DNA from 2 places in the Providencia sp. 6390 genome. Region 2 is predicted to be linked to the other one. Evidence: predicted binding sites of a transcription regulator. Region 2 holds the regulator's gene; the other holds the start of a gene.
The links. The regulator LexA, encoded in region 2, represses DNA repair genes until DNA is damaged. The targets are predictions, from matches to a motif close to TNCTGTATGTACATACAGNA.
Positions count from the first base shown of each region.

Region 1: a site for LexA is predicted at 3,928-3,947, ahead of uvrA (excinuclease ABC subunit UvrA). Genes of this name have one in related genera too.

Region 1 is NZ_JBYVYL010000009.1:55,648-71,148, forward strand. Features, by position in the region: gene AC3Z9T_RS17360 (MFS transporter) at 1-340, shown strand, start outside; gene AC3Z9T_RS17365 (TetR/AcrR family transcriptional regulator) at 409-999, opposite strand; gene AC3Z9T_RS17370 (agmatine deiminase family protein) at 1,234-2,241, shown strand; gene AC3Z9T_RS17375 (helix-turn-helix domain-containing protein) at 2,317-2,724, shown strand; gene AC3Z9T_RS17380 (single-stranded DNA-binding protein) at 3,151-3,669, opposite strand; gene uvrA (excinuclease ABC subunit UvrA) at 4,010-6,844, shown strand; gene AC3Z9T_RS17390 (amino acid aminotransferase) at 6,927-8,126, opposite strand; gene alr (alanine racemase) at 8,190-9,272, opposite strand; gene dnaB (replicative DNA helicase) at 9,479-10,888, opposite strand; gene AC3Z9T_RS17405 (NADPH:quinone reductase) at 11,095-12,078, shown strand; gene dusA (tRNA dihydrouridine(20/20a) synthase DusA) at 12,119-13,147, opposite strand; gene AC3Z9T_RS17415 (DUF6882 domain-containing protein) at 13,349-13,831, opposite strand; gene uriH (uridine-preferring nucleoside hydrolase UriH) at 13,846-14,781, opposite strand; gene AC3Z9T_RS17425 (ornithine decarboxylase) at 14,965-15,501, opposite strand, start outside.
Region 2 is NZ_JBYVYL010000009.1:178,623-194,123, forward strand. Features, by position in the region: gene AC3Z9T_RS17860 (TonB-dependent receptor plug domain-containing protein) at 1-994, shown strand, start outside; gene AC3Z9T_RS17865 (winged helix-turn-helix domain-containing protein) at 1,470-2,420, shown strand; gene AC3Z9T_RS17870 (FidL-like protein) at 2,421-2,900, shown strand; gene AC3Z9T_RS17875 (MrpH family fimbial adhesin) at 2,974-3,834, opposite strand; gene AC3Z9T_RS17880 (fimbrial protein) at 3,877-4,407, opposite strand; gene AC3Z9T_RS17885 (fimbrial protein) at 4,407-4,901, opposite strand; gene AC3Z9T_RS17890 (fimbrial protein) at 4,913-5,404, opposite strand; gene AC3Z9T_RS17895 (fimbria/pilus periplasmic chaperone) at 5,416-6,153, opposite strand; gene AC3Z9T_RS17900 (fimbria/pilus outer membrane usher protein) at 6,202-8,694, opposite strand; gene AC3Z9T_RS17905 (fimbrial protein) at 8,785-9,381, opposite strand; gene zur (zinc uptake transcriptional repressor Zur) at 10,487-11,008, shown strand; gene lexA (transcriptional repressor LexA) at 11,165-11,782, opposite strand; gene AC3Z9T_RS17920 (diacylglycerol kinase) at 11,899-12,273, opposite strand; gene plsB (glycerol-3-phosphate 1-O-acyltransferase PlsB) at 12,399-14,873, shown strand; gene AC3Z9T_RS17930 (inverse autotransporter beta domain-containing protein) at 15,412-15,501, shown strand, end outside.

The DNA.
Region 1 (15,501 bases), 120 kb from region 2:
CTTTGTTGGCATCTTATTATTGATCTTATCTGCCATCATGAACTTGTTAGGTACACATTTTTACAACTACCTACTGTCAGGAATATTTGTTGGCGTTGCATGGAATCTCATTTTAATTAGCACCACCAATCTATTGCCTCATGGCTATCAAATGCATGAGCGCGCCAAAGTGCAAGGGATGACTGACTTCTTGATTTACTTCTTTGGGGCAATAGGCAGTCTCGGTGCGGGAGTTCTGTTTTTCTCACTTGGCTGGCAGCTCATGAATATTGTGACTGTTGTAGTTGCGCTGATGATATTTTTAACCTATCTAACGTTAAAAAAATACATTCCGCATTAGAGGCAGAGAAGGCAGGTATTTCACCTGCCGCTATATTCTTTGACTGATTGCTCTTTAACAATTTAATTTTAAGCTGACAGGGTTTTTTTGATCATATAAATAAAAGCATCAAGACTTTTTTGCCAGTTAAACTCAGGATCCATTAATTCACGGCCGATCGAACCATCGGCTGTTGTCATTAGCCAAGAAGCTGTGTTTTCGGGGTGTAACTGGCTATCAATTTCGCCGTTGTTTCTCCCCTCAACGATTAATGCTGTTAGCTTATTTCGCAGCTTTTTATCATTTTCAACAAAGATATGGTTAATTTCTGGGTTTCGGCTGGCTTCCGCAAAAATTTCAATACTGATGCGCGCATAGTCAGGATCGCTATATAGCTCGATCAGTTTTGTCATCATTAAGATCACTGAGTCGATGGATGTGCTAGCATTTTCAAATGAATTTAAGATCTGCTCAATATAAACCTGATCTTCAATAGCAATAGCTTCAATAATTGCATATTTGGTTGGGTAATAATGGAACAGGTTCCCGGGGCTCATCCCAGCGGCTTTACATATTTCAGCTGTTGATGTGGCATGAAAGCCTTTTTCAATAAAACAGCTGATCGCAGCATCAATAATCTGCTTTTTCTTCGCTTTTTGCCTTTCGGTCTGAACCGACATGGATTTCCTCCAAAAACGCTGGACATAAAAAATTAGACTGATTACTCTATCTATAATTAGTAAGCTGTAAAAAGGCCAACCTATGCGAATAGATTCGCTCAACATTAAACCTTTATTCAATGAGCCAATCTTAGCATCGTCAGCACTTTTTTTTCAGTCCTTTGACAGCAAATTTGTGAAGTTAAAAAATCCATAAGTACCACTTTGCCACCACTGTTCAAGAGTTAATTGACTATGTACCGCTATCCATCTGAATCAGAAAAACATGAATGTACTTGGCTTGCATTTGGCATGTCCCCTACTATTTGGGGGAAGCAATTATTACCATTGGTACAACAAAACGTGGCTGATGTTGCACTGTCGATTGCGCAATTTGAACCCGTACGAGTTTTAGTCACCGCCAATAATAAAGATGTGGCCTATCAGTTGATGGGTCATGATGTTGAATACATAGAAGCTCCCTTAAATGATATTTGGGTAAGAGATTACGGTGCCAACTTTGTCATCGATACTCAACAGCAAAAACTCGCCGCTATTGATTTCAATTTTAATGGCTGGGGTAATAAGCAACCTCATCAATTTGATCGACATGTTGCAACATTAATGGCTGAGTTTACTGGTGCTGAACTTGTTAAAAGCTCTCTGACCATGGAAGGAGGTGGAATCGAAGTCGATGGACGAGGTAATGCAGTCCTCACTGAAAGCTGCATTATTAACCACAATCGCAATCCGACACAAACTAAGCAACAAATCGAGCAAGAGCTTAAACGCTGTTTAGGGCTCAATAATATTATCTGGCTAGAAGGCATTAAAGGGCGAGATATCACTGATGGGCACGTTGATTTCTATGCACGTTTTTTGAACGATAACGCGATTATTATCAATATGGATGATGACCCTGATTCATTTGACTATCATGTGACTCGTTCACACCTTGCTACCTTACAAAAGCAGCAACAGGTCGATCGCTCGCTAGAAGACATTATTACTCTCAATGCGCCTCAAGATATTAGGGTCAGTCGTAGTCGCTACCCTGATTTTGCTGCAAGTTATATTAATTACTATCACTGCAACAATGGCATTATTATTCCTCAATTTGGCGATAAGATTGCAGATAATACTGCCATTGAAATATTAAATGACTATTTCCCAGATAAAAAGATTAATGCAATAAATATCGATGCTATTGCTATTGGCGGTGGTGGAATTCACTGTATTACTCAACAGCAACCTGTATTGTAGTTTGTTTAATAATTATTTATTTAAAACTGATTAAATGGAGGCTATGCTTATAATCTAACAAGCAGGAAATTTATTATGTATAACAAATTATCCATTTCATATAGCAACAGATATACTAAATTCCAGTCTACTGTAGTCTCTGATATTATTGTTTGGATAGAAGAAAACCTTACCAATCGATTATTATTAGATGATATTGCGCAGCGTGCTGGGTATACAAAATGGCACTTACAACGAGTATTTCGTAAAGTTGTGGGTATACCTTTAGGAGAATATATACGCCGTAGAAGAATAAGTGAAGCCGCAAGAGATTTACGAACAACAGATATGCAAGTCATTGATATAGCATTAAAGTACCAATTTGACTCACAGCAATCATTCGCAAAAAGATTCAGGGCATACTTAGGAACCTCACCTTCTTTATACCGCCTTGCTGATATTTGTGATAATGACCCTGTGCTGTTAGAACCACAGGTAGCTTAATCAGCTAATATGAAAAAATATCGAAATTTTAAATATCACAATATAACCCTCTAATAAGCTCCACGTTTTAATCGACTGGAGCTTTATTTTTGAGTAAAAACAAAGAATATCCAAGGTATGTTTCAGTGGCCTACTAATTAAAACAAATCTTAATAAACTCTTAAGGTTTTTTATAATAAAAAAGTTATTATTAAAGTAATGCCTTAAATTAGATAATATTAAGCATATATTCATTTATACTTATAAAGTAAAATCAAACAAAAATTTGACAGAGCTATTCCCCTGCAAAAATTCATTACAGTTTTAATATTTATTTAAAATATCACTTATCGTTTTTCGTACTTAGAATTATTACTCTAGAGCAAAATTAAAAAACAAAAAACCCCGACAAACGGGGCTTCTTAGAATAATTGCTAATAATATCTCTTAGAACGGAATATCGTCATCGAAATCCATTGGTGGTTCGTTGCTTTGTGGAGCAGGAGCTTGTGAGCGTGCTGGAGCGCCACCGCCACTGAATTGCTGCGCTGCCGCTGGTTGCTGAGGTTGACCCCAACTGCCTTGTCCACCTTGGCTTTGCCCTGTTGATTCACCACCACGGCCACCTAACATTTGCATTGAGCCGCCAATATTCACAACCACTTCAGTGGTGTAGCGATCTTGGCCACTTTGGTCTTGCCACTTACGCGTTTGCAAAGAACCTTCGATGTAAACTTGTGAACCCTTTTTCAGATATTCGCCTGCAACTTCAGCTAATTTCCCGAAAATCACAACACGGTGCCATTCGGTTTTTTCACGCATTTCACCAGTTTGCTTATCGCGCCAGCTTTCAGAAGTTGCCAGAGTTAGGTTTGCCACAGCACCGCCGTTAGGCATGTAACGGATTTCAGGATCTTGCCCCAAGTTACCGATAAGAATTACTTTATTTACGCCTCTGCTGGCCATTGAATTACTCCTGATGCATTAAATTTAATCGCTGTATTAATCGTGAAGTTTAGCACGACCTATCCTCTATTGCATACGCATTACTGATGAAAATACCAGTGGATTAATCAAAATGCGAACCGCTTTGTAATTATTTAGCAAAAAGGCCGTGCAAATCGAGGGCAGTGTAAATCCGCGGTACAGACGGCAGCGGACTGAAAAATGGGAAGCTTCGCCGTTTACGGCAAAGAGCAGCCACGGAATATTATTTTAATAATATACTGTATATCCATTCAGTTTAAGTTGTGCGATAATGATCCACTTATGATTGTTCACTATCAAATCATCCGGGAAGTGGTAAATGGATAATATCGAAGTACGCGGTGCCCGCACTCATAATCTGAAAAACATCAATCTCATCATCCCCCGAGACAAACTGATAGTTATTACTGGGTTGTCTGGTTCAGGGAAATCTTCATTAGCCTTTGATACTCTATATGCAGAAGGTCAACGGCGTTATGTTGAATCTTTATCGGCCTATGCTAGGCAGTTTCTTTCTTTAATGGAAAAGCCTGATGTTGACCATATAGAAGGGCTATCACCCGCGATTTCTATCGAACAAAAATCGACCTCCCATAACCCGCGCTCAACGGTAGGAACAATCACTGAGATCCACGATTATTTACGTCTTCTGTTTGCCCGTGTCGGCGAGCCTCGCTGCCCTGATCATGATATTCCATTAGCGGCACAAACCGTCAGCCAAATGGTCGACAACGTGCTAGCACAGCCGACCGATCGTCGCATGATGTTACTCGCACCTGTAGTGAAGGACCGCAAAGGTGAACACGTAAAATTATTAGATAACTTAGCCACCCAAGGCTATATTCGAGCTCGTATCGACGGTGAAGTGTGTGATCTCTCTGATCCGCCAACGCTTGAACTGCAAAAGAAACATACTATTGAAGTGGTGATTGATCGCTTTAAGATCCGTGATGATATTGCACAGCGCTTGGCCGAGTCATTTGAGACCGCATTAGAGCTCTCCGGCGGCACTGCTATCGTTGCTGATATGGATGATCCTAAAGCAGAAGAATTAGTCTTCTCAGCTAACTTCGCGTGTTCGATATGTGGTTACAGCATGGTGGAATTAGAGCCTCGTTTGTTCTCATTCAACAACCCTGCTGGTGCATGCCCAAGCTGTGATGGTCTTGGTGTACAACAATTCTTTGATCCAGAAAGAGTGATCCAAAATACTGAGATTTCATTGGCTGGGGGCGCTATCCGTGGTTGGGATCGTCGTAATTTTTATTACTTCCAGATGCTCCAATCCCTTGCTGAACATTATAAATTTGATGTTGAAGCGCCTTATGATTCACTCAGTCCATCCATTCAGAAAATTATCCTCTATGGGTCAGGGAAAGAAACAATTGAGTTTAAATATCGTAACGATCGCGGTGATATTACGGTACGTCGTCATCCCTTCGAAGGCGTGCTCAATAATATGGAGCGTCGCTATAAAGAAACTGAATCAACCGCAGTTCGCGAAGAGCTAGCCAAATATATTAGTAATCGTCCTTGCGTGACATGTCACGGCACACGTTTACGTAAAGAAGCACGCTTTGTGTTTGTTGAAAATACTACGCTCCCAGAAATCGCCGACTACAGTATTGGCCACGCGATGGAGTTTTTCCAAAATCTCAAATTAAGTGGGCAACGTGCGCAAATCGCAGAGAAAGTGCTAAAAGAGATTGGCGATAGACTGAAATTTTTAGTTAACGTTGGTCTTAATTACTTAACCTTATCTCGTTCTGCCGATACTTTGTCTGGCGGTGAAGCACAGCGTATCCGTCTTGCTAGCCAAATCGGCGCAGGTTTAGTTGGTGTTATGTATGTGCTTGATGAGCCATCAATCGGCCTGCACCAACGCGATAATGATCGTTTATTAGAAACCCTAGTTCACCTGCGTAACTTAGGTAATACCGTGATTGTGGTTGAGCACGATGAAGATGCCATCCGAGCTGCGGATCATATCATTGATATTGGTCCTGGGGCTGGAGTGCACGGTGGGCAAATCGTTGCACAAGGTACATTAGAGGATATTGTTTCTAATCCTGAATCATTAACTGGTAAATTCCTTAGCGGTGAGCGTCGTATCGAAATCCCTGAAAAACGCATTCCAGTGAATAAAGACAAGATGCTAACTGTGTTTGGGGCAAAAGGTAATAACCTAAAAAATGTGACCTTAAAACTGCCTGTTGGTTTGTTTACCTGTATCACCGGGGTTTCTGGTTCAGGTAAATCGACGCTCATCAATGATACCTTGTTCCCTATTGCACAACGCCAATTAAATGGTGCCACCACAATCACACCAGCACCTTACTTGGATGTTGAAGGTTTAGAACATTTCGATAAAGTGATCGATATTGACCAAAGCCCAATTGGTCGCACTCCACGTTCAAACCCTGCGACTTATACTGGGGTATTTACACCAATTCGTGAATTATTTGCAGGTGTGCCTGAATCACGCACTCGTGGTTATAACCCTGGGCGTTTTAGTTTTAACGTCAAAGGTGGACGCTGTGAAGCATGCCAAGGTGATGGTGTGATCAAAGTGGAAATGCACTTCTTACCTGATGTCTATGTACCTTGTGATCAATGTAAAGGTAAGCGTTATAATCGAGAAACGTTAGAAATTAAGTATAAAGGTAAAAGCATTCACGAAGTCCTTGATATGACTATCGAAGAGGCTCGCGATTTCTTTGACGCCGTACCTGCATTGGCGCGTAAACTGCAAACCTTAATAGATGTTGGCCTGTCTTATATTCGTTTAGGGCAATCAGCAACCACACTGTCAGGTGGTGAAGCACAACGTGTCAAATTGGCACGTGAACTATCGAAACGTGGAACTGGGCAAACTATTTATATCCTTGATGAACCAACCACAGGGCTGCATTTTGCTGATATCCAACAATTACTTACCGTCTTGCATCAATTGCGTGATCAAGGCAACACCATTGTGGTTATCGAGCACAACTTAGATGTCATCAAAACCGCTGACTGGATTGTTGATTTAGGCCCCGAAGGCGGTAGTGGTGGTGGAGAAATTCTGATTGCAGGCACACCTGAAGAAGTCGCTGAATGTGAGAAATCACACACTGCGCGTTTCTTAAAGCCAATCTTAGCGCGTGGTTATTAGTGATAAACTTAACTAGTTGAACCGTATTGAGAAAATAAAAAACGCAGGTTTTACCTGCGTTTTTAAATCAATAATTCACTTATTATTTATTAGCTACTGCGGCAAACGCTTCCACGATACGATGTACATTATGGCGGTTAACACCAGCCATACATACACGGCCTGTTCCAACTAAATAAACAGCAAATTCATCTTTTAAACGGGTAACCTGCTCTTTCGAGAAACCGGTGTAGCTGAACATACCGCGTTGCTTCAATAAGTGGTCAAAGTTCTGGTTAGGTAATGCTTTCTTCAATTCATTCACTAACACAGTACGCATCTCTAAAATACGCACACGCATCTGTTCAACTTCTTGTAACCATTGTGCTTTCTGCTCTGCATCAGTGAGCACCTGAGCAACAATTTTAGAACCATTTGATGGTGGGCTTGAGTATAAGCGGCGTACACCTGCTTTCAATTGCCCCAACACACGATCGCGCTCATCTTTATTTTCACAGATCACAGACAGGCCACCTGCACGTTCACCGTAAATACCAAAGATTTTAGAGAATGAGTTACTCACAAATACTGGCAGCCCTGCTTTTACCATCGCTCTGATCGCATAAGCATCTTCATCAATCCCTTCAGCAAAACCTTGGTAGGCAATATCTAAGAATGGGATCAATTTTTGCGCTTTAACCACTTTAGTCACTTCATCCCATTGCTCTGTTGTCAAATCAGAGCCAGTTGGATTATGACAGCAAGGGTGCATTAAAATGATGCTTTGCTCTGGTAATGTCTTGAATGTTGCCAACATTTCATCAAATTTTACCCCTTTAGTTTTTTCATCAAAGTAAGGGTAATAATGCACTTTTGTGCCGGCACCAGAGAAAATGGATGCATGGTTTTCCCATGTAGGGTCGCTACACCAGACTTCTGATTTAGGGAAATAGTAATGAAGGAAATCAGCACCAAGTTTTAATGCGCCGGAACCACCAATAGTTTGTACAGTGGCGATACGCTCTTGTGCAATCAAAGGACAATCAGCACCAAATAATAGTTTTTGGATCTCTAAACGATAATCCTTCAAACCTTCCATTGGCAGGTATAATGATGCTCTGGCAGGACGTTTGTTGATTTCTGATTTTGCATGACCGACTGTTTTTAGTTCAGGGGTCTTGCCTTCACCATCATAGTATAAACCGATGCTTAGATTGATTTTATTATCACGGGTATCTTTATTAAATTCATCCATCAGCGATAAAATCGGATCGCCAGGGTAAGAATCAACATGTTTGTACACAGGTATCTCCCTAACTCTTTCATTAGAATTTTATTTTGCGTTTTGAACATAACCCTTTGTTAGCTATTCGTCTATATATTCCATGACCACACGTGAGGTTAATTTTGTAAGTAACTCATAATTGATAATACCTGTTTGTGTGGCAATTTCTTCAACAGGCAGAGCTTTCCCCCACAAAATTACCTCATCACCGACTTTATCATTGGCATTTGGCCCTAAATCGACGGTGATCATATCCATAGAGACACGCCCAACAATTGGCACTTTCCGACCATTGACTAGTACAGGTGTACCCGATGGCGCACTTCTTGGGTAACCATCACCATAACCAATTGCCACCACACCCAGCCGAGTGTCACGTTCACTGCACCATGTTGCACCATAGCCGACACATTGCCCAGCAGCATGTTCCCTAACCGCAATTAGTGTCGATTTAAGTGTCATCACACTTTGCAAACCAAACTGTTCTGCTGATTGCCCTTCTTGAGGCGAAGCACCGTACATAATGATCCCCGGTCTTACCCAGTCATAGTGTGCTTCTGGCCATAATAAGATCCCAGCAGATGCTGCTATCGATTTCTCTCCTGCTTTATCTGCAATAAATTGTTTAAAACAGCTAATTTGATTCGAGGTTGTCAGCAGTTCAGGCTCATCGGCCTGACAGAAGTGACTAACAATATTGATAGGGAGTTCGACATTTTTGCAGAGCTGTAAGCGTTGATAGAAAGCTTCTGCATCTTGAGGTAGCACACCTAAACGATGCATACCTGTATCCAGTTTCATCCAGACTTTGATAGGCTTAGCAAGTTGACTGTTTTCCAGCATTTCAAGCTGCTCGACACAGTGGATCACAGTATCGATTTGCTGTTCAACTAAATAAGGCAGATCAGCGCTTTCAAAGAAGCCTTCCAATAACACAATCGGGGCCCTGATCCCTTGCTCCCTTAGCGTGATCGCTTCCTTTAGGCGGGCGACACCAAAACCATCAACTAAATCCTCAATCGTACTGCCGACCTCGGTTAATCCATGACCATAAGCGTTTGCTTTAACAATTGCAATGAGGCGGCTGTGTGGTGCAAGTTCTCTCACTCGCTGCAAGTTGTGTCGCAGAGCGCGGCGGTTAATTAATGCGGTTGCCGCTTTCATATTCCCTCTTTTATTTATTTTCTATACGATACGCTAATCAATATCAAAATTAACTTGCTAAATTAATTCTAAGAGTCACTAATTTAGCTCTAAATAGTTCAAGTCACAGCTAGGCGACAAGTAAGCGAGTCGCTAGGAGCATACATAAGTATGTGACTAGTGCGAGTGAACGCAGTCAACAACGCTGTGGCTTGAAATATGACGAGCTATTCGTCGTCATAAGCAGGCCCTGCATAGTTATCAAACCTCGACCACTGACCATTAAACGTCAAGCGAACCGTACCAATTGGCCCATTACGTTGCTTACCTAAAATAATTTCAGCGACCCCTTTCAGCTCACTATTATCGTGATAGACCTCATCACGATAGATAAACATGATTAAGTCAGCATCCTGCTCGATAGACCCTGATTCACGTAAGTCAGAGTTGACAGGGCGTTTATCTGCTCGTTGCTCTAGGCTTCGGTTAAGCTGTGATAATGCAACCACTGGGACATTCAGCTCTTTTGCTAATGCCTTCAATGAACGTGAAATTTCTGCAATTTCTAAAGTACGGTTATCCGATAATGCAGGCACTCGCATTAACTGCAAGTAGTCAATCATGATAAGGCTTAAACCACCATGCTCACGATAAATACGTCGGGCGCGCGAGCGAACTTCTGTTGGTGTCAAACCTGAGGAGTCATCGATGTACATATTGCGCTTTTCGGACAAGATCCCCATGGTACTGGAAATACGCGCCCAATCTTCATCATCGAGCTGACCAGTACGGATACGCGTTTGGTCTACACGCGATAGCGACGCTAACATACGCATCATGATTTGGTTGCCGGGCATCTCCAAGCTGAAAATCAGCACGGGTTTTTCTTCTGTCATGGCTGCATTTTCACACAAGTTCATCGCAAAGGTGGTTTTCCCCATTGATGGACGAGCTGCGACAATAATTAAGTCAGAGCCTTGTAAACCCGCAGTTTTCTTATCAAGGTCTTGGTAGCCAGTCGAAACCCCTGTCACACCATCATGTGGCTGTTGATAGAGTTTTTCGATTTTTTCGATGGTTTCAGCCAAAATTGCTTCAATATCTTTTGGCCCTTCATCTTTATTAGCTCGTGACTCAGCAATTTGGAAGACTTTTGTTTCTGCAAAATCGAGTAGATCTTCACTACTACGCCCCTGCGGATCATACCCTGCATCGGCAATGTCATTGGCGACAGAGATCATATCGCGTACAACAGCACGTTCACGGACGATGTCTGCATAAGCATTGATGTTCGCCGCACTTGGCGTATTTTTAGATAATTCGGCTAAATAAGCAAACCCGCCAACACCATCTAACTCCCCTTGCTGTTCGAGGGATTCAGACAGTGTAATCAAATCGATAGGTTTACCTTGCTCAAGCAACGTTTGCATTTGAGCAAAAATAGTACGGTGTGGACGGCTGTAGAAATCAGCATGGGTAACACGCTCAGAAACGGTATCCCAACGCTCATTATCCAACATCAACCCTCCCAATACAGACTGTTCCGCTTCGATAGAGTGAGGCGGAAGCTTTAAACCCTCCATCTGCTGATCGCGCGGTGCACTGTTCTTGTTTTCTGAAGGGTATTTTTTAGCCATACTTTATAATCCACATCTATTATTAACTAGCACATTAGTATACGCCAAACTTGTTGCTGAGGGGGCCTTTCTTTGACTTTCCTTAGCTGAATTTTTGCATTCTATTTATTTACCCGACAACCTTACATTCATATCACCAAAACGTAGCGTTATTATCGAGTCATTGGTATGGTAAATAAAATAGACTATTCCTATCGGAGATAATCATGGTAAAACGTATTGAATTTGCACAACACGGTGGCCCTGAAGTTTTAACTTACACCGATTTTGACCTAAAAGAACCTGCCGATAACGAAATTCAGATAGAAAATCATGCAATAGGGATTAACTACATTGATACTTATGTGCGAAGTGGTTTATACCCTGTCGCAAGCTTGCCCTCGGGCTTAGGCACTGAAGCTGCAGGTGTGGTTGTAAGAACAGGTTCACAGGTGACGGGTTTCCGCCCTGGAGATAGAGTCATGTATGCTCAAGGCCCACTTGGTGCATATAGTGAGGTTCATAATGTACCACAACATGCCGTCGCTCACCTTCCCGACGGCATTTCCTTCCAACAAGCAGCCGCTTGTGGCCTAAAAGGCATGACCGTTTATTATCTCCTCAATCAAACTTATCAAATCAAACGCGATGAAACCTTCTTATTTCATGCGGCGGCGGGCGGTGTGGGGTTAATTGCTTGCCAATGGGCGAAAGCACTCGGCGCAAAAATGATAGGGACTGTCGGTAGTGCAGAAAAAGCAGAACGTGCAAAAGCCGCAGGTGCATGGGAAGTCATTAATTATCAAACTGAAGACATTGCTGAACGCGTTAAAGAACTGACCCAAGGCGAGAAAGTTAACGTTGTTTATGATTCTGTCGGTCAATCAACGTGGATTGCCTCATTGGATTCATTAAAGCGCCGAGGCTTGATGGTGAGTTTTGGTAATGCATCCGGCCCTGTCACAGGGGTAAATTTAGGTATTTTGAATCAGAAAGGCGGTTTATATGTTACTCGCCCATCTTTAGGCGTGTATGTTTCTGATCGTGCTGAGTTAGACCAAGCAAGTCAGGCTCTGTTTGACATGATTTTAAGTGGCAAACTTAATGTCGATGTGCCAGAACAGCAAATCTTTGCACTCAAAGACGTGCAAACCGCTCATCGAACGCTGGAATCAAGAAAAACGCAAGGTTCTAGCTTACTGATCCCTTAAGGAATTTGGGTGCCAATAACCATTGGCACCCCTATCAACACTACTCATCACGAGTCACTAACGAAAGAGCTTGCTCAACTACCGCGAGATCAGCTCCTTTCTTATGAGCATTTTCACTTAAATAACGTCGCCATTGACGTGCGCCGGGGATCCCCTGAAATATACCTAACATATGTCGAGTGATATGCCCAAGGTAGGCACCTTGTGATAACTCTTGTTCAATATAAGGGAACATTTGACGAACGGCTTCGACCGCATCGACCACTGGTAATTGGTTATCGAATAATTGATTATCTACTGCGGTTAAAATTGATGGATTTTGATAAGCCTCACGTCCTACCATCACGCCATCAAGATACTGCAAATGTTCTTTTGCTTCTTCAAGCGTTTTAACTCCACCATTAATTGCCATGGTTAAGTGTGGAAAATCACGTTTCAATTGATAAACACGTGGGTAGTCCAAAGGTGGAATTTCACGGTTTTCTTTTGGGCTAAGACCAGATAACCATGCTTTACGTGCATGGATAATAAACATTTCACAGCCGCCTTTCGTTGAGACGGTATCAATAAAATCACAAAGGAATTGGTAGCTATCTTGCTCATCAATACCAATCCGTGTTTTCACGGTAACAGGTATTGAAACGACATCTTGCATCGCTTTGATGCAATCTGCGACTAGCTGAGCATCTGCCATCAAACAAGCACCAAAGCGGCCATTTTGCACACGATCAGATGGGCAGCCGACATTCAGGTTAATTTCATTGTAACCGCGTTGTTCCGCTAATTTAGCACATTGCGCTAATGCTTCAGGATCACTGCCACCTAATTGCAATGCAACTGGTTGTTCCTGCTGACTAAAAGCAAGGTAATCACCTTTTCCATAAATAATCGCACCCGTGGTTACCATTTCGGTATATAGCAACGTGTTTTTGCTGAGTAAACGGTGAAAATAGCGACAATGGCGATCGGTCCAGTCCAACATGGGCGCAACCGAGAAGCGATTAAGATTACGGTAGCCTTGCGTTGCAGTCTGTTCAGTGCTGATTGAGTTTGGTGTTTGTTGTTGCATGCTAATCTTTTGAGTTTTATCGATTTTTAGCTCTTAAAAGCAAGAAGGCAAAAATAAGAGCCAATTCAGTTGGGCATTGTAGCATAAACCCTTCGCTATCGTGATCATTAGCGTTGTCTTACCACGATGCTATGTGCATATCGACATGCCACACTCAATGATCGGATTTGGTTCCGGCCTGTAGTGCTGTGTATTTTAAACCTAATCTGTACCCATTTTTTGTAACGATACCTCACCAAAGGTCATAAAAATCAGCGTACTACCAGCGAACCCACGATAAACACCTTGCTGTTGATTTAACTCACAAGCCAGAGCAGCAAATTGCCACGCTTCAATTTCATTTATCTCACAAATCGCTTCAGTTAATGGTTCATAGCCATGGCGTTCACCAAACTCCTGCACTGCCAGAGCATCTTGAATAAGTGGTTCTTCGACCGAGCTATTTGCCCAGCCCCACATCCAACTACCTTGGTTTTGATCATAAGTACCAATGATTTGAACAGGTGCAGTCACCATAATATTCTCTGGTGCATCAAACACTATCGAGCCTTTCTCCTGATCTACAGACCAATTGGCTTCATCAAGTTTCCAATTATCGCAATGAAATTGATTTTTGTACTGCAATGAATTCATACTGCGCTCAATTAATGCAGCATAGGGCATATTTTCGTATTGTTGATCCACGGCGATTTCCTTAATTATCCAATATTCTTTAATGCGTCGACCACCAACTGCCAAAATTTAGCATGATCGAGTTTCACTGCAACTTGGGTATGACAATCATCGGGGGCTGGATGGCGGAAATCTGCAACCGTCATGCCCAATGTTAATGTCCCTGTTAATTCAATATCGACAGGTACACGTTGTGTCGTCATCACCGTTGGGTCGATCACATAAGCAACCGCACAAGGATCATGCACTGGAGGCGCATCAAAACCTTGAGCTTGTTTATACATCTTGCCAAAAAAGTCCAATAGTTCTACTACAAATTGAGAACAATCAGTTCCTACATCAGCAATCTTAGCAACAATATCAGGGGTAGCCAGTGCTTGATGGGTAAGGTCGAGCCCTACCATCGTCAGTGGCCATTGTTCGTTAAATACAATGTGTGCCGCTTCAGGATCAATTTTAATGTTAAATTCAGCCACCGCACTCCAGTTACCAACATGGTAACCACCCCCCATTAAAACCACCTCTTTGACACGTTCAACAATACGAGGCTCAAGTCTTGCAGCAAGAGCAATATTCGTTAATGCGCCAGTGGGAACTAAGGTAATCGTTTTAGGTGGATGTGACATGATGAGTTTAATAATTAGCTCCACAGCATGACAACTTTCTAATACCAATGTTGGCACTGGCAACTTGGGGCCATCTAAACCAGAATCACCATGAATATCTGGTGCAACTTCAGTGTCTCGTACCAATGGTCGTGCAGAGCCTGCGGCGAAAGGAATATTGTGAATTTTTGCCATTTCAGCAATAGCAAGTGCATTATGAGTCACTTTTTCAAGTGTTTGATTACCCGCGACTGTCGTGACTGCAAGCAGATCAATTTCAGGATTACCGTAGGCTAAGAGAAGAGCGATTGCATCATCATGTCCGGGATCACAATCAAGGATAATTTTTTTTGCCATACACCATACCTTTTAAAATAAGTAATAGGTTTCTTATTTTTCAGTGTATAGATAAACTCTCGATAACGCATTGTTTGCTATCTCAAAATGATACTTTTTAATGGTTCCAATTAGGACATAAGTTGCCATCTGATTAAAGAATATTACCCACAACATGTTTTATGTTGTGGGCTGTCTCTACGATTACTTCAAAACATGTGCGTAAACACGTTTTTGGCCATCTTCTGTTTTAGGAAGGTAAACTCCTTGCAGCTCTGGAGCAAAACCCGGGAGTAAATTGATCCCTGCTTCTAACGCTTGGAAATAACGCAATACTGGCCCTTCCCACACTTCACCGGGAACCACACAGAGCACACCCGGTGGATATGGCAATGCACCTTCGGCAGCAATGCGCCCTTCCAATTCAGACAATGGCAGCAACTCCACATTGCCACGAATAAATTCCAGATGAGCTTGCTGCGGATTCATTTTCACCGTTGGGAAATGTTGTTTGCGGAACATTTCTTTTTGTAGCTGTTTGATATCATGATCAACACTTAATTGATGCATTTCCTGACATAACCGGCGCAAAGTATAACCTTGATAGTGTTGCTGATAACGTTGATAGACTGATGGTAGAACATCCTCTAATAGCGCATCTTCATCAAGGAATTGTTCAAAACGAACTAAATGCATCACCAATAAATCGAGTTTTTCTTTGCTCTCTGCTGGCGTCAATAA
Region 2 (15,501 bases):
ACTCGATATGCTGTCTTTTGCTGCACACTGGAAAGAAGACGTTCACCGTGCTCGTAGCAATAAAGAGGTTCCTTACGATCGCTACAAAGATCAAACATGGTCAGTTGCTAGCGAGTACCAATGGGTTGCCACAGACAAGCTCGATATTATTGGCGGAATTGGTTTTGATTGGCGCAGCAGCGATGATGGCAAACGCTACTTATATAATAGCAAAAATGTCGTTACAGGTATCGAAACCTATGATGACAATCGCCAACGTGCATTTAACTGGGAATTAATGGCGCGCTACCATTTGGAAAATAATGATACAGTACAATTCTCTGTCTCAGATAGAAGCCGCTTCCCAACACAGAAAGAACGCTACACTAAAAACAAGATGAAGAATAACGATAGTTTTATTATCAACCCTCATCTTGATGCAGAGCGAGCCCTCACCTACGATCTAACCTATAAAGGCCATATCACCCCTGATTGGTCCTACAATGCCAGCGCCTATTATAACCATGTGTCCGACGCCATTATGGCTCACTACATGTATTATGATGCCAAGGAAGATTCAGATGTCTATCAAAATAGAAATAGTGGAAAAGTCAATTATGCGGGTATTGATCTAGGTACTAATGGGCAAATTACCGATTGGATGTCTGCGGGTTTAAGCTACAGCTATATTCATGCAGATCCAAAGCACTACAGCGTAAAACATGTGGCTGAATTACCAACGCATAAAGCCTTCGCGTGGATTAAGTTTACCCCTTACGAGCCACTTAGCTTCACGGTAACAGAAGAAGCAAGAAGTTGGTCCTTCAATTATATCGATAGTAATGACAAAGTCCGCGGTTTTGCTAAAACGGATATACGCGTAGATTATGATCTAGGCCATGGTGTTTCAGTAAATACCTCCGTCAATAATTTATTTGATAAATCATACCAATATACAACAGGCTATATAGAAGAAGGCCGTAATTATTGGTTAGGCATTGAATATAATTATTAATATTTCTTATGTCAGGCAAGGAGGAACACCTCCTTACCTGATGATCAAAAAAATATTATTTTCATCTTGAATTTAAATTATTAAATAATAATTAGAAAATAAGTACTAACACCTAGGACTCGTCTCAATAAATAACTCAATAAGATCTTATAATGATGACTAAACCTATATTTCAGAGGTATATGGTTTTTTACACAAAAAAATAGGTTATGATCCATATCAAAAACTAACGAATAACAAAAAAACCAGCCATAACTCCGTTACACCTCTCAGATCAATATATTTGAGCTCAGGATTCAAAAAAGCTCATAGCTCAATACTTGCAGTTACTGAGTTCCCTATTTAAACTAGATGCATTACAAGCTTTTATAAAAAAAATATTAATTAATAACTTCTGAAATTAAGAAGTTTTTACCTTTTATTATATTGATTCCGCTGTTCTAGAGTTAAAAATTAGAGAGAGTCAGCCGCGTTTATGACAAATATCAAAGATTATCTCATTAATAATAAATTTATTTTTGAGACAGAAAGTTGTCTCATTTTTTTAAAGAGTGAGACTGATAAATTTATTGAGCTTTCAAAGCCTGCATCTCGTCTGCTAAGTGAAATAATTATTCTAAATCAACAATCCCAAATTGCCACAAGGGATGAATTACTTACTAATGTATGGGAAAAATATGGCTTAGTGGGTTCAAATAATAATTTGAACACCTATATAAGTGAAATTAGAAAAAAGCTTGAGCTTATTGGTATTGACCCGAAATCGATTGTTACGGTGCCAAAAAGAGGCTTTCATTTTGATTGTGAAACATTAGAAATAATCACTCACAAAAATAATACATCTATTTTACAAGAAGAAGCGTTTACTCATTATGATAAAAAGTCAGAACCAATTAAAACTGACCATCAAAATGTGAATAAAGATACATTTAATGAAATACAACAAAATCAAAGTATAATAGATAACACTGCTGAGAATAAGGTATTTCCAGCCACTCAAGGAGAGTCTTTAAATACTAATGAAAAAATATTGACTAAACCAACTAAAAAACAGGGTAATATCAGAAAAAGTTATATTTTATTTGCTTTAATTGCCATAGTAACTATTTCCTTTACCCTAATTTTTCATTTTATCAAAGACTCTGACGCAAGTATGCAAATCAATGGTTATATTACAGTAAGCCAAAGAGAAAAATGCATTATACAGACACCAATTCATTTTGCTGAAAACTCAACTGTCGATAACCTCGATTTTATTAATAAAAAACTTGATAAATACCATATTGATTGTAATGAACCTAAACGTATTATTTTACTTTCGGAACCCAATAATACACAACCAGTCGATAAAAATGTTTCTATCAGTATTTGTAAGGAAAAAAACACCAAATATGACTGTGTATCAATCAATGATCAGAGAATTTAAATGAAAAAATATATTTTATTAAGTTTATTTGCTGTACTTTCAGCTTTGGTGACAGCAATTATTCTTCATCAAAAAAGCCATAATGTTAGCCTTTGTCATTCGGAAATTTTATGGATAAAAGATAATGGAACAGATGAAGGCATTATGTTGAAATCAAAAACCAGTATCCTAGTTGATAATGATCATACAGGTAGAATGAATATGTATGGCTATATTAAACAAAACAATGTGTTTTATCGTTTAGATCGAGCTATCTACTTTAACTTTCAACCCATTGATAAAAATGATCATTATTCTATCCATTTTAACCAATTGTCCATCACAAGCTCAGATACTGTACCAAAAGAACTATTTGCTAATTTTATTCAGTTAGAAGAAGAAAAAATAAACTACTATGTCAGCATTACTAAAATGGATGACAATATTTATATTTTGAAAGATGAAGCTTATTCATCCTTCACCTGTTACGCAGATCAGTAGTCATAAAAAAGCCTACCAACAATTACGTTTAAGTAGGCAAGACCGTCAACATGGGAAAATGATGAATTTTGATTTATGGCACAACCATAACGAGAGTAATTCGACCACTGAATTTACCTGGCGTGACATCACCTCGAGTTATTAACGTAGATTCAGCCATGATAGGAGCAGCAACGTTAGCCTTCATGTTATACGTCAAGCCTGCCGATGCAGGGCTACCATTTAAAGTAATATAAGATCGCAGTGAGCCATCTGAACGTAAGTCAATCAAGCTATCACTCATATTAGACATCACTTGAATCGCCATATCTTTATTGCAAATAACCGTGAACATCCCACTTTGCTTATTATTATTCAATTGTTCTGGGTTTAATGACCCGTGATCTAGCACTAGCTGATTATTATTGACATATGAAAAATAACATTTACCTGCTGGTGGAGGAGCTATCCCACAAATACCACCTGGCAATATTGTTGCACTTCCTTGTTTGTTGGTTCTGCCAAGGAAGATCCCCACACATTCATCTGTGGTTATTCTACCACTGTGGCGGCTCTTACCTGATCGAGGAAACGATAATCCACACTGAGATTGCGCATCACGAATAATAGAATCCATGTTCGGATAATCAATAAAATTAATTGCACAAGACCAGTCAATTCGGTCAGCAATTCCCCCCGTTGTTTTACCTGAATGCAAGTGGTTAATCGTCAAATAACACCCTCTCGCTCCAGCACCTAATACATCTTTACACGGGTTAGGTTCATTAAAATAATTTGTTTTCCAATACTCCATCGTATAATGGTAAGTATTGTTTGTTGCACTTACACTTTCAACCTCATAAACATAAGAAAAATATGTTGAAGCCTGCCCCACGGTCATTGAAGAAAGCATTAAGAATAATACTAGCCAAAACTTAGCGATTATCTTATACATTACTTTATTCCTATTATATTTAGACTCTTGCTGGTCATAAATTTATTCATACTGTATTAAGAATGTGGCTGTAGATACAAAACGCCCCGGTTTAATCGTTCTATTATTAATGGCTGCCTGCGTCGCTTTAAGGAAGGTTTTAAACTTCAATTCATTGCGGCCAGCACTTTCAATAACCATCATCGGAGAATTTTCATTTAGTAATAACGGCGAGCCAGACTCAGTCTCAAAACCAATACCCAAACCAGGGTTAGTATCATTACCCTCTAAGGCAAGAAAGCCAGGTAATTGGCCATGACCTGTACCAATAAACTTAACTTTAAGTTTTTTCGCTAAACTCAGATCACACTCTGAAATGACTAAAGTGAGATCTTTCTTGGAAAATTCAAAGCCTCGTTCATAAATATCTAATAATCTGATATCACCAAAATTCACTTCAATATCTTTATCTGCAGGTGCTATGACACAAGGCGCATTAACTAAAGTACCTTTAACTTTCAAATCATTAGCACTTGCCACTGAACAAAAGCTACTTAAAGCGACACCAACGCAGAACAACCATTTCATTCGCATTATTGGTACTCCACAATGAGTGATCCATTAGCAATAAAGTCCCCTGTAGCGAGTTCATTATTTCCATTACGTGTTAAGACCGCCCAAAGCACACCCGGTGAACTCGGATTAATAAGATACTTTTTGCCTAGATCGAGCTCTTGATCACCTAACTGAAATTTAATAGCTAAATTATTAATGCCCGTATTTAACCCATTAATGTCAAAATGACTTTTTGAACCATTAAGCATTAAATACATCGCCCAGTTGTTTTTATTTTCACCACACTGGATTTGATAATTAACCTGTCTTTTTTGATCTTTCCCTTGAACCGATTTAACTGACACATTACCAAAATCAACTTCGATTGCTTTACCATCATCGATTTTACAAGGTGGAGGTGTAACCAAATTGCCTTTAATCTGTATGTCAGTTTCGTTGTCTTTTGCAATCACAGAACATGAGCAGATTAAAATACATACTATGGCGTAAACTAACTGTTTTACCTTTTGCATATATCACGCCCTTATTGGTATTCAACTTTCAGTGTTGCATTTGCTGTAAATTTACGAGCAGGTAAATCTGCACCACTTTGTTTAACCAAAACAGCATATAACTTAGGCGGAGTATCAAAACTAAATGCATGCTTTCTCTTAACAGGAAAATCCTCTGAATTAGCCTTAAAGAGTACAGCTAATCCATCTACATCTGTTTTTAGATAACGTTGATCAAATGCGGAAGAAACGCCTTCTATAAACATATTTAGATTAGGTTTCGTTCCACCTGCACATGTCACTTGATACTCCAGTGGTTGTTTATAGAGCTCGCCTTCGATCCTAGTTGTCATAACCTCACCAAAGTCAACTTCAATAGGTTGCCCATTATTAATTGAACAAGGTCGAGCCAGTACTTCCCCCCTAACTTCCACATACAAATAGCCTGAAAAGCCCATGGCATAATGGACGTTAAAAATAAGCCCTAGCAGTAATAACCGTGTAAAATATTTAATAGACATCATAAGTTATGGCCTTATTTTCTAGGCACCACAGAACATTGACTTGCGTTGCAAGTAAATTTTAAATCCACTGTGCCGCCAAAATCGTTTAAATAAACGAGAGTTGGGGATGCTCCAATATCGCCTGCGGTACTGCCTAATGACATCTCGCCCAATGGGGGAACCATAACAGGTTCAAATTTATCGACGTCACTATTCCCTTTTTTCAATTTAGTAATCGACATAAAGAAAGGCGATGGATTTTTTACGACAAAATTATTGCCTTGTTTACTGATTTTAATCTCATTTTCTTGAGGAATAAGATCCATTCTGTCCTTCTGTATTATGCCGCTAGGGCGATAAAACAGCTTAATTTTAGTTTGTAGTGCAATCTGTAAAACATTAGGTTTGTCACTGCGAGGTGGAATTTCACGTACATTTAAGTAATAAACACTTTCACGATCTTTTGGGAGTTGTGAAATAGCGGGGATCGATTGTACTTTTATTTGGCTCTTCGCATCGGCTTCAATACGATGAACCGGTGGAGTCACAATAAAAGGTGAATTCACTTTTTCATCTTTTTCATTTTCTATCCACGCTTGAGCTAAATAAGGGCTATTTTTATTTTCATTTGATAAAGTGATACTGACTGACTTTTCACCTTCATTATAAATAACTCGAGTCCTATCTAATGCAATCGCGGAATATGCAGACTGAGCAATCAATGAGGTACTTATCATTGCCAATATCGACGTTGTTTTTAGGAAATTCATGTTTTCACCATTGACGTAAAATTTATTGATGTAAAAAATAATTTATAATTATCGACATGGCAGTAATACTATATCTGCCATTGTTTCATCTAATTTTTCAGGTAATTGAATCTGACAACTCACATCATTACCCCAAGTAACACGAAGTGATTCAAGTGGGTTAATACCTGCTAAATATACAAATCCTTTATCTGATACAATCCCAACTTCCCTATTGGATTTATTCATTACAGATGCACCAAATGGAGGAGCACTATGGTCAGCCAATGTAATCGTTCCGAGTATTTTGCTACCTTCAATAATATTGAATTTACGATAACCTATCGCTCCTTCGGTTAAAGTCGCATACTGTGTTGATTGCAATGCTTCCGCATTATCTGGCAAGCTATCTAAATCAATTTTTAAGTTGTTACGGTTATAATCCATCACACTCGTGAGTACCGCTTTTCCATATCGATTCGTTTTTATTGGTGTAATAGAGTTTTGCACCGGAACTCCTTCAATACCATTAGTATCAACAAGGAGCCGAGAACCACCGCTAACAGAATTATTTCGATGAAATGCCCCACCTTCTGGAGTCATGGTCATTCCACCTTTTAACTGCATAGAAACTGCAGTTTGTTGGTCTTGAATATAAGTACCACTGGCATTTAATTCTGCGGTATCGCCATCATAGGTATACATTCCTGCGGTTGTTAATTTATCTTTATCCCAAGTTCCCGCAGAAATACTGTAGCTACTTCGATTATCAATACGGTTATAATAGTTCACATTATTGCTGTGTGAGCCGCCTGCATACGCACCTGAATAACTAATACTGGACTTATTATCATCTAGCGGTACGTTTAAATTGACATACACACCGTCATCATCACTACTATGAGTTTTATTTTTATAAGCCGTCAAACTTAAGCTAACATTTTTTATTTTCCCAATATCAAAATAATTCGAAATCGTAATATTGTATTGATTTGATGATGAACGATTCCAATACGTTTGATGCGAATAATTTAAATAAACGTTGGTATTAATATCTGAGAATGCCGTACCAAAAATAATAGTGTATAGCTCTTTACCGCTGTCCACTGTACCGCTGTTATAACGACGGTCGAGGAACTGAGACATATTCATATAATTCTTTTCAGAAAAACGATAGCCTGCAAAAGTGAGCTGACTATTAATTTCATCAAATTGCTTAGAGTAGGTTAAATTATAAGAATTACCGGTAAGTGTACGATCATTATCTAGACTACCCATTTTCGCTCTGGAAACGTTAATATTTCCAGATAACACACCAAATGGAGCAAAGTCTCGACCAAAACCTATCGCCACATTTTGGTATTCAGAAGAGCCTAATAAGCCACCATAAATAGTAGTATTATTTGTCGCCCCCCATGACAACGACCCTAAACTGAATTCGGGACCATGTGTATTGTGCTCATCTTTCGTTGGCTTACCCACTACAAATTGGTAAATAAGTTGCCCTGGACGTGTCAATGTACCGAGTTTAGAGGTTTCGACTTTGAAATTACTGGTGCTTCCATCCTGTTCTTGAATAGAGACATCCATTGTACCGCCACCAAATGAGTTAACATCTTGGATCCTGAATGGGCCTGGGCTCACTTCTGTTTGATAGATAATACGACCATCTTGTTTCACAATAACGGTCGCATTTGTTTTTGCAACACCCGCGATTTCAGGTGCATAGCCCTGCAAGCGAGGAGGAAACATCGATTCATCCGTCTCTAAGCTTGCGCCGAGGTAGCGGAAACTATCAAATAATGTCGAAGATAAATATTGCTCACCTAATGTTAAGCGAGAGCTTAATGAACGTATTGCGCGGTAAGCATAGATCTGATTCCATGCCCAAGTGCGGCTGCGCTTATTCAGCTCACCATTTTGTGATTGCCAATCAGCTCTTAAGCGCCATGAACCATAGTTGGCTCCCATCGTACCCGTAGCCGTTAGGCCTGTTTTCGTTCCTTTATTATTACCTTGTTGCTCTTTTACCAAGCGTCCGGTTGCATTATAGTCAATAAATGCACCGGGAATACCGTCGTCCCAACGCGTTGGCGGATCCCAACTAGGGTCATCATATTCCATATAAGCCTGAGGGATCCTAATTTGTAAGGTATTTTTCGCTAAGTTACCTTGGAAGCTCATCTCAGGTACGCTACGAATATCTAGGCATTGCCCATCATTTAGCCATGTGATTTTGCTATACCAATCTTTTTTCAAACCCAATAATGGGTATATTTCAGGTGTAATACAGGCTAAAGACTCTTTATTGTTATAAGTAGGGATGAAGAATGTGACTGGCTCTTCTGCCAGTATTTTGACTTTATTAACTTCAAAGTCTAAAGAATAGTTACCCGGCGGTACATAATCAGCATGAGAAAATTTACTGAAGTCGATATTTTCAGTACTGTCATTATCCAAAAAGTCAGTATTAAAATCGACGGCTTCCTCTGACCATGCAATTATTGGCATCAATATTAAAAGCATCAATTTGGTAATTAATTTTAATTTTATGCTTTTCATATCACTAAACCATCAATCAAAATTGAAAAAATAAAAATGATAGGTCATAAACATATGGCGTATTTGCGCCATATGTTTTCTAGTCAAAGCTTATTGGTAGATAATTTTGAAGTTAGCTACAGTGTCAAAACGACCAGTCGTCGCTTTCTTAGCTGGGTCTTCATTACCTTTCACGTAGGCTTCAAAGTGCATAGTCGTTTCTGAGCCATCACCATTGCTCAGTGCATAACCATCACCAGTGCCTGGGAATGCTTTACCAAACTCAACAACTTTGCTTGCACCATCAGTGATGATGATACCGGCGTTTTCAACTTTGCCACCTAAACCAAGTAAGTCACCAGCGAAACCAGTGAAACCTGACACAGTAGAACCTGTGAAAGTGATTTTTGCGTTTTTGTACGTTTCAGTTGAGCAGTTTTTCAATACGATATCGAAAGGACGGCTATCTGAACGGAACTTACCAGAAGTGAGTTCGTGCAATGCGATTTCACCGAAACGGACCGTTTGATTCAGATTGTTATCATCAATTGAGCAAGGAACATCATTGATAAAACCGTTAAACTTGATAGTACCTTGCGAACTTTCTGCTGGTGCTGGTGCTGCGGGTTCATCTGCTGCCACAGCTACCATTGAAACACCCATGCTCAAACCTAATGCTAGACTTACCGCTAATTTATTGAATTTCATAAATATTTCCTTTTTTATATAGGAAGACACTTCCCCTAACTCGATTTATCCTGCAAACAAATAAGTCATTAAACTGACCATCCATGAATTTGGAATTAATTCAGTGTTCCTTGCTGTACTAATACCTTTTTTGAGTAGAGGCTTTTGAATTAATAAATTAAATCCATTTAACCTATATTTTTATAAAAAATTAAAACTTCACAGATTTCCGCATTCCATTATTTACAACCTAACTTTCCTCTAGTGCCATAGATTCAATTTTTAGTTAGATTCAAAACTTATTAATTTTGATATAGAACAAAAAAGTCTATTTCATCTAGCTACGCGGATATTTTCTATGGTCAATTCTACATAATCAGTATTTATTGTCAAAATACATACACAAGTAGCGTAATGACAGATTAATATTCTAGTAAATTAGATATTGCGAAGATTAACGCTAATAATGGGTAAAATTATATATATCAGTAGTGAGACTTAGAAAAATTTATATAAAACCGTAAATTTCTATTTATAAAAATTAAAAAATATTTCAAAATTCAATGAAAATTCCATGGGGATAAAAAACTATAATTTCACTTATAATGAAATTAAAACTTAAGTTAATGATTGTATTTTGATACTAAAATTCTTTTTCATAGATTAAATTCGTTTTTTTATTTAAGTAATATATTCACAGTAAGATAATTCCCAATTAAATTATCAACCAAAAGTAACATTCTGTTTCACCAGAATGTAGATTTTTAGTTAATTTAATGTGTGGGAATGTTTATTTTATGGCGTGAGTATTATTTACTAGAATTACATTTGATACAGTAATGTTAATATTCCGATATGAAATTTATCTTTTTATATTTTTGCAGAAAGGTTTTTTATTAACCGTGGATGATTATTATCATTTTGAACATTATTTTTATCGTACAGCTAAAATGTGCTTTACTCCGTCCATATACTTTTAATAATTCACGTTTCAGCTAACGGAATGGCGTGAGTGAACACCATCACCATACCTTAACGAAAGGTACTGTAGATTGAAGTATGAAGAGTATAGATATGGTAAACTACCCTCAAACAGCAATGACAGTTTTGAGTAAGGCTCTTGACCATGAAAAAAATGAATGAAGAAAAATTGCTCGCAATGGCGGAGCGGTTATGTGAAGCACGGGGTGTTAGACTCACATCACAACGGGAAACTGTTTTACGCTTAATCGCCAAACAGCATGGAGCAATCAGCGCCTATGACTTACTTGATCTGCTTCGTGAAGTCGAACCGCAAGCGAAGCCCCCTACGGTCTATCGAGCTTTAGAGTTTTTAATGGAACAAAGCTTTATCCACAAAATTGAATCAACCAACAGCTATGTGATCTGCCACCATTTCGATAACCCAAGCCATATCTCGGTTATGTTGATTTGTGATCATTGTGGCAGTGTTGCGGAAAGTGATTGTGGGGCAATTGAAGCCGCCATTTTAGACCTCGCTAAACAAAATCAATTCCAACTACGCCATACTGTGGTAGAAAATCACGGGTTATGCCAAGCTTGCAGTGAAATCGTCAGTTGCCCAGATCATGAACATTGTGATCACGATCATGAACAACAATCCGTAAAAACAAAGAAAAAACATTAAAAAAAAACGATTTGATAGGCGACATTAAACAGACACAGATCACTGACCCATAGGGGTTTGAATTGAAAAATACCCTTCTATATCGCAGGCAGATCCCCAAAAGCAATAATGGGTACAATCTGCCAGCAACATTTTAATCATCTTTGCAGTGCGATATTAGCACCACTCACCATTACGGATCACACCCACCGCTAACCCTTCAATAGTGAAGTTTTGCTGGCGTAAATCAACAATAATAGGCGCGAACTCAGCATTTTCAGCGATTAATTCAACGCGGTTTCCTTGCTGCTTGAAACGCTTTACTGTTACTTCATCTTCAATACGTGCAACCACAACTTGCCCATTATGAACATCTTGTGTTTTATGAACAGCTAAAAGGTCACCATCCATAATTCCAATATCTTTCATCGACATGCCATTTACACGCAGTAAAAAATCCGCATGTGGTTTGAAAAGTGCTGGATCAACTTGATAATGGCTCTCTATATGCTCTTGGGCTAATAATGGCTCACCCGCCGCTACACGACCAATCAGAGGAAGCCCTTGAGTATCATTTTCTTCTTCAAGCAGTAAGCGAATACCGCGAGAAGCCCCAGAAACAATCTCAATTACCCCTTTACGCGCTAACGCCTTAAGATGCTCTTCTGCCGCATTAGGCGAACGAAAGCCAAGGCTTGCTGCTATTTCAGCGCGTGTAGGTGGCATACCCGTCTGAGAAATGTGATCGCGCACCAGATCATAAACCTGCTGTTGTCTAGCCGTCAGTGCTTTCATCTCGTTCCCCTGTTTGTTTATACAGTCAGACTGTGAGTATATACAGGTAAATGAAGATTTGAAACACTTAAATCACGCAAGTGCCACATTTGTCGAGACCAACCGACACTTTAAGACTAGCCAGCGAGATAACGCTGCCACAACACGGTGGCCCAAATGACAAGTGCCAGTCCAATAGTGATAAATACTGCCGCTGAACCAATATCTTTTGCTCGCCCCGATAATTCATGATATTCACTGCCTACACGGTCAACAACGGCTTCAATCGCACTGTTAATTAACTCAACAATAGCCACCATGACGACAGAACTAATCAGCAATAGTCGGTCGATATAACTGACGTCCAAACATAAAGCAATAATCACCGCAAGGATCGCTGCAACGGCTTCTTGGCGAAATGCAGCTTCATTTACCCATGCCGCTTTTAATCCTTTAAGGGAATACCCCGCAGCCTTAATTACACGCGTGAATCCCTTAGTTTGGTTTGCCATATTTATTCCTCAAAATTACAAACGTTCATTATTTTTTGCGGTCAAAGTTAACTGTCAGTAACAGATTTGCCAGTTGATTTCTGGTATGCTTGCAAGGCATTGTTAACAAGAGGCTATAATCATTTATGTCACTATGGCGTAAAATATATTACAACACGTTGAATTTACCACTGAAATTACTGGTAAAGAGTAAATTAATTCCAACGGACCCAATTTCAGAGCTTGAGCTGGATACCAGTCGGCCCACATTATATGTGCTGCCTTACCATTCCAAGTCTGACCTTTTAACACTACGTCACCAATGCTTATCTATCGGCTTGCCTGATCCTTTAGTCGATAATGACATCAACGGGACCAAACTACCTGCTTACGTCTTTATTGATGACGGCCCGCGGGTCTTTCGTTACTACTCTCCAGATCCGCGTAAAGAGTCGGTAAAAATATTTCATGCCTATCTAGACTTACATCGTAGCAACCCGAATCTTGATATCCAGCTACTGCCTGCGTCTGTCATGTTTGGTCGTGCTCCGGGGCGTGAGCGTGAAGGGCATACCCCTGCGCCACCATTACGTTTACTCAATGGTATTCAAAAATTCTTCGCCGTCATCTGGCTTGGGCGAGATAGCTTTGTGCGTTTTTCACCTATTGTTTCAATGGGGTTAATGGCACAAGAGCATGGTACAGATACCATTATCGCCAATAAACTGGCTCGCGTAGCACGTATTCATTACTCACGCCAACGCCTTGCAGCTGTCGGCCCGAAACTTCCTGTACGCCAAGAGCTATTTAACAAGCTATTGACCTCAAAAGCGATTGAGAAAGCGGTTGAAGATGAGGCTCGCAGCAAAAAAATACCTGTGAAAAAAGCCCAGCAAAATGCCATCAATATGATGGAAGAGATTGCGGCTAACTTTTCTTATGAAGCAGTACGTCTTACCGACCGTGTGCTTGGTTGGACTTGGAACCGTTTGTATCAAGGGATCAACGTTCAGCACGCGGAACGTGTGCGCCAATTAGCGCAAGATGGCCATGAAATTGTTTATGTTCCATCACATCGTAGCCACATGGATTACTTACTGCTTTCTTACGTTCTCTACCATCAAGGGCTAGTTCCACCGCACATTGCCGCTGGTATTAACTTGAACTTCTGGCCCGCGGGGCCAATTTTCCGCCGCTTAGGTGCATTCTTTATTCGCCGAACGTTTAAAGGAAACAAACTTTATTCAACGGTATTCCGTGAATATCTGAGTGAGTTATTTGCGCGCGGTTACTCGATTGAGTATTTTGTCGAAGGTGGTCGTTCACGTACTGGTCGCTTGCTAGAACCAAAAACAGGAACATTGTCGATGACCCTGCAAGCCATGTTACGTGGTGACTCACGTCCTATCACTATCGTGCCTATTTATATTGGCTATGAGCATGTTATGGAAGTGGGAACCTACGCCAAAGAGTTGCGTGGTGCGGAGAAAGAAAAAGAAGGCTTTTTCTCGATGATCCGCGGTTTGCGTAAATTACGTAACCTAGGACAAGGCTATGTCAACTTTGGGCAACCTATTTCACTCACTCAATATTTAACTAAACACGTTCCTCATTGGCGTGATTCGATTGATCCTATCGAACCGCAGCGCCCAAGTTGGTTAAACCCCGTTGTCGGCGGTTTGGCTGATAACATCATGGTCAATATCAATAATGCAGCAGCGGCGAATGCGATCAACCTTTGCTCAACCGCATTACTTGCTTCACGTCAACGCTCGTTAACACGTGAGCAGCTGATTGAACAAGTTGAATGTTACCTGCAATTATTACGCAATGTGCCCTATACCGCAGATGCCACAACGCCAAATAAAACGGCTGAGCAACTGTTAGAGCACGCACTGCAAATGGATAAATTTGAAGTCGAAAAAGACAGCATGGGGGATATCATTATTCTTCCTCGTGAAAATGCGGTTCTAATGACTTACTACCGTAACAATATCCATCACTTGCTGGTACTGCCATCACTGATCGCCAGTATTCTGCTGCACAATGAACGTATTAGTCGTCAAGAGATCCATTATCAGGTTGGGCAAATTTACCCATTCCTCAAGGCAGAACTGTTTATGCGTTATAACAGTGAGTCGCTGACCGAAGTGGTTGATACCTTGATTGATGAGTTAGCCAGCCAAAAATTAGTGTGTTTAAAAGAGGACGATATGGTGGTATTAAATCCACGCCGCATTCGTCCATTACAGCTATTAGCCGCAGGGGTTCGAGAAACCTTGCAGCGTTATGCAATCACACTGTCTTTACTCAATGCTAGCCCTGAAATTAGCCGTAATACATTAGAAAAAGAGAGCCGTATGTTAGCTCAACGTCTTTCTGTATTACATGGCATCAATGCGCCTGAGTTTTTTGATAAAGCCGTATTCTCAACGCTAGTCGAAACATTGCGCGAAGAAGGTTATATCGATAACGATGACAATGATATTTTCACCGCAAATGCGAAAAAGCTATACGCCGTGATTGCTCGCTTAATGTCGCCAGAAATACGTTTAACTATCGAAAGCGTCAGCCAGCCAGAAGAGCGTTCTGCTGAGAAAGAAAAAACATCAGAAAACTAGCAGTAAGAGTTTAAAAGAAACAAGGGGTAATGTAGATCACATTACCCCTTTGATTAAAATGAAAAAATCTCACTTTAGAATGACAATTCCTAATACACATTCCATATTATTCCAATAAAATAAGACCAATAAGATGTAACATAAGTAGGCGACAAGTACGAACGAACGCAGTCAACCACACCTCATTTGAAGTATGACCAATATTAGAAAGTTATCTCAATTGATAATAAATTCTCCTTCCTTGATTAATTCCACTATCTATTACTTCTTATTTAATCCAAATAAGTACGTTTTCATTATTCATCGAAATATATAAATTACACCGCAAAATAAAACGGCAATATTGAGCTGGGTATTAATATCCACCAATGAAATTACTCATCAACTTATATATCAATAAGTTATTTTTAAAAACTTAATATCTACCTATCACACAATACTAATGGTGTTTAGCTTCTTGAATGCTTAGCGATCAGTAATGGAAATATTTTCATTATGGAAACACCACTTTAAAGGATGGAATAAAAGGAATAGATAAATGATTTTTGGTATTAAGCATGACAGTATCAAATCATCTCAAATACGCTTATTACTTCCCGCTTTACTCTCCGTCTCCATCATGCCGATC